DNA from 2 places in the Aminobacterium sp. UBA4834 genome. Region 2 is predicted to be linked to the other one. Evidence: riboswitches for the same ligand, from Rfam matches in the RefSeq annotation. Region 2 holds a riboswitch; the other holds the start of a gene.

Region 1 (2,187 bases), on a different contig from region 2:
TCGTGCAGCTTCCTGAGCAGAGGGGGAACGCCCCGCCTTTAAGACGGCTATGGCAATATCTCGTTCTCTCGCTTCTCGAACCAGTTCCAAAAAGCGTTCCCCGTTTTCAATGCCTTCGAGATACATCATGAGAAGGCGAACTTCCGGATCGGTAATAACATATCCGGCACACTCTACAGCGTCAATATCAGCTTGATTCCCTGTCGTCACTACGTATCGATATCGAACGCCATGATCAAGCCCCACTCCAAAGGAAGAGAAACCAAAAGCTCCGCTTTGAGAAACAAAGGCCACGTGTCCAGGCGCTGGGGGTTCTGCATTGTAAAGAGCTCCTGAAAAAGTGAGGGGAATTCCTTCAGAGAGGTTCAGAAGCCCTTGACAGTTAGGCCCAAGAATGCGGATACTTCCTTTACGAGCGACATCCATCATTTCTTTTTGGAGCGATCCGTCGCCAGCTTCAGCGAAACCAGAAGAATAAATAATCACATGATGAATATCTTTTTCAATGCATGTTCGCAAAATAGATGGGACAAGATGGGCCTTAACACTAATAAGAGCCACATCAGCTGAAGTAGGGATATGAGCTAAATCTTTATAGCAGGGGAGGCCTCCCACTATATTGTACTTGGGGTTAACAGGGTAGATAGTCCCATCATATCCAAAATGTTGTAACGCTTTAACCGTACGTCCAGTAAGGCTATCAAGATTGGCAGACGCACCCACAATAGCAATGCTACGTGGAGCAAAAAGAGGAGAAAGGGGATGGTTCTGACAATTCATTATGCGATGGCCTCCTTTTCACTACTACACCATAAAGGTTCTAAAAGCCTCAAAGAACGGAGGCAGGCTCGGCAATATAAAAGATAGATCTTTATTGTCTCGCTTGAAGACTCTGAAGCAACAGCGCTCATCCAATCTCGAGCAGCATTGATAAGATTGAGGTGAGCTTCAACAAAGAGAGCCTTTTCTCTGCCCTTGAGTTGGATGTCTTCTTCGTGAGGAACAGAAATAGCCTCAATATCTTTCCGCAATGTGTTAATGAGTAAGCGCGTATTCTCAAGAAAATCTGCGGAAATTACAATATTTCCGTCCCTGTTCAAAGATCCGTTCACATAGGAAATGTATCGATCTATGGAAGAAAGGATGGTGCTGCGTGTATCTTCTTCTGGAAGGGACGCGTCATTTGCTTCCAGCGCATTTACCGTCTGCTCAAGCAAAGTAAACCCACTTGGATTTACGGAGTTCTGGAACAAATCCACGTGCTCTCGCTTCATAACTCTCATCCTCCTATAATAGAAAATGGCCGTCCCCCGAGGACGGCCATCAAAGGCTAAGAGCTTAAAAGCGAAATTGCCCCTTTATTTCAAGAGAGGCTTTTCCACAAGCCTTCCCGAATCCTCGCGGGAACTTGCATCTCTTCATCAGGCCGGTCTCCTGGCTTGCTCTCACTCTTTGGGCCCCCTTCCCAGAAAAGAACTCTTTCCAGTGGCATGTGGTCCCATCGTCAAGCACACAGTGGCGGGTCCGCGCCGGCTTTTCACCGGACTTCCCGTACACCTGCTGAAGTTTTATTGTATTTATTACTTTACACTCTATTCGACAAAAAAGTCAATACAATTTATTTTTTAAAAGCATTTTCTCTTTTTTCATAAAAAATTATTCCTTATTAATAATATTTTTGAGATAAAAAAGATAAAAACAATGAGACCTCAATACTCTTCACATTCATGTAAATAAAGGAGTCAGGCAGAAAAGGAGAGCCTAAAAAATATTCTATTTATTTTTCCCTTCTTTTCCTTTACAATACCACCATGTTTCCTATAAGGAGGTAAAGAAGATGGACTGGGGTATGGTTCCTGGAGAAACTGTGGTCATTAAGTCGAAGGACATTACGCTCCGTGACATAGTGCAGGCTATAGTAGATGGTGCTGATACAGTTCCTGCAGTAAAAGAAACTTTTGGTCTCACCGATGCTGATGAAGGGGTGAACGACCTGGAAGACATTCTAGATGTGTTCGTACCTGCTATCGACGCTCTCCGTAACGGCGGGTGCAGTGGATGCGGTGGAGGCTGTTCAGGCTGTCACGGTCATTGCTAGTGTAGAAAATACAGAGACCGCCTAAAAAGGCGGTCTCTTCTAACTTTTAAGTGGGCAGAGCCCTTTTAGAAGGGGGCTTTGTCCATGTG
Region 2 (2,187 bases):
CTATATGTCATTCCCCATGAAGCAAGAGTAGCGCCCCATTGGCTTCGTTTCCCAAACTCCGTAGTAAAAGCCCGATCTTTGTAATAGTTATCTTGATTTTGCTGGATATAATATCTCTGGTCGTTATAACCCATCAACACATAGTAGCTGTTCCCGTTGTAACGGAAAGAATGTCGCTGATATTGTCCTTTCTCTTTGTTAATATCTACTGGGACCATCCAGCCCGGAGTTTCATATGTGTTCTTAAATTCCCCTGTTTCACTTTTAAAATTCCAGTTTTTGCCATTGAGAGTTACGCCGTAAGCATTTTCTTTATAGTCGAGGGCATTGTAGATTTTTTCGGTCTGTTCAAGTAAGCGATGCTCTCCTTCTTCTTTGTGGGAATACCAGATGCCAGCATTGATTTTTTCTCCAGCACCCTCTCCTTGGACAAAGTACCGTCGCCAGTCATTAGGACCGACCTCTCCTTCTATAGTTATTCCCTCCGTGGCTTTCCGGGTAATTATATTAATAACACCACCGGCAGCCATGGAACCATAAGTAGCTGAGCCAGTTCCTTTGACTACATCAATGCGCTCAATGTTGGAAATCGGGAAATCTCGAAAATCAACAGAGGCAGCGCCAGCTCCATGGGATGAGCGGTAATAGGGAACGCCATCAACTAAAACAAGCACTTCAGTTACGTACCCTCTCATAGAAATTTGAGAGTTATTCGAATGACCAGTCTTTTGCTTTACATAAATTCCCGGTACATTCTGTTCAAGAATGGTTGCTAAATCTCTGGATCCGCTTCTTTCAATTTGGTCACGGGTAATAACGTAGGTTGGAGCTGGAACTTCTTCCAGGCTTGTCGCCAATCTACTCCCTGTAACTATTTCCTCAGGAACATCGTAGACTTTTTCTGCTCCTATTGCCGCTCCTGCCATAAAGACAAAAGTCGCAGCCATGCACGCCGCAATGAGTCCTTTCTTCTTAACCACCATAGTCCCCCCTAAAAATATAAAAATGGCGAGAAGCAAGGTTAACACGACAACCTCTTCTCGCCATGTATAAGGCTAGGAAGATAGTCATCACACCACGCCCTCGCATGATAATGACTCTTGTCTTCCAGCCGGTCTCCTGACTCCAGTTCATCCTCCCTCGTACCTTCCCAGTTTTCCCAGTGGTATTACGAGTTTGTCTCTGTTACAGTGGCGGGGCCGTTCTGGTTTCACACCAGATTCCCGAAGCTGGAAAACATAGATCCCTATTTGATTTTGTAGGCAATGATAGCGATAATTGGAATTGACCTAATCGCACATTTACTATTATACATATCTTACAATAAAAAAATCTACTAAGAGGAAATCTTTTGTGAAAAATATGAAAAAAATTAAATGGAATCTCTTTAATGTTTTACTTTGGGTATGGGGTTTTGTCCTTTTGTATCCCGTCCCTTCTTTCGCCTCTTCTATGGAACTTCAATATGCTAAAGGTTTTAAGGTGAGCAGAGAAGAGGGATATAGCATAGTCACTGTCGTCCAACCTTGGGCTGGAGCCCGGGAAGGGCAACAGTATCTTCTCGTATCACAGGGGGCCTCTATCCCTGAAAGGCTTGCCCATTTGCCAATTGTACATGTCCCAGTTCGACGAGTTATTACCACATCCATGACCATGCTCCCTTTTATAGAGGAACTTGGCGGAGCGGATGTATTTGTGGGGGTGGGAGGGAAACGATATGTATATTCCAACGTTATTCGTAACTCTGATCTCCCTGACGTAGCTGCTGATGCAGGGGCAGGATTGCGCCTCGACGTGGAAAAAATTCTTTCTTTACGCCCGGATGTCGTTTTTGTTTATGCGTATACGGCAACAGAGAAAGAGGCTGCGGATCGGTTACGGCAACTTGGAGTCCCCCTTGTTATTGCGTCAGATTATTTGGAAGAAGAACCTCTCGGTATGGCAGAATGGATTAAATTCGTGGGTTTGTTCCTGGGCGAAGAAGGGGAGGCAGATGCTTTTTTTCGGCGAGTTGCTGAACGATATAACTCTCTCGTACAAAAAGTGCGGGATATGACGAAGGAACGCCCTACAGTTATGGCAAATGCAGCTATTGGCGGGACATGGTATGTTCCAGGAGGACGAAGCTGGCCTGCTTACTTGCTTCGTGATGCAGGAGGCCGCTATCTTTGGTCTGACCTTAATCAG

The links. Region 2 has a riboswitch for cobalamin ahead of B3L97_RS02725 (TonB-dependent receptor plug domain-containing protein). Riboswitches for the same ligand answer to the same signal wherever they lie in the genome.
Region 1: linked by a shared signal. The riboswitch ahead of B3L97_RS01315 (hypothetical protein) and the one ahead of B3L97_RS02725 (TonB-dependent receptor plug domain-containing protein) in region 2 are both predicted to bind cobalamin.

The regions. Positions count from the first base shown of each region.
Region 1 is NZ_DHFC01000003.1:141,222-143,408, reverse strand. It holds gene B3L97_RS01320 (acetate--CoA ligase family protein) at 1-780, opposite strand, end outside; gene B3L97_RS01315 (hypothetical protein) at 780-1,274, opposite strand; cobalamin riboswitch at 1,408-1,576, opposite strand; gene B3L97_RS01310 (hypothetical protein) at 1,838-2,098, shown strand.
Region 2 is NZ_DHFC01000006.1:68,771-70,957, reverse strand. It holds gene B3L97_RS02725 (TonB-dependent receptor plug domain-containing protein) at 1-980, opposite strand, end outside; gene B3L97_RS02720 (hypothetical protein) at 973-1,134, opposite strand; cobalamin riboswitch at 1,093-1,249, opposite strand; gene B3L97_RS02715 (ABC transporter substrate-binding protein) at 1,363-2,187, shown strand, end outside.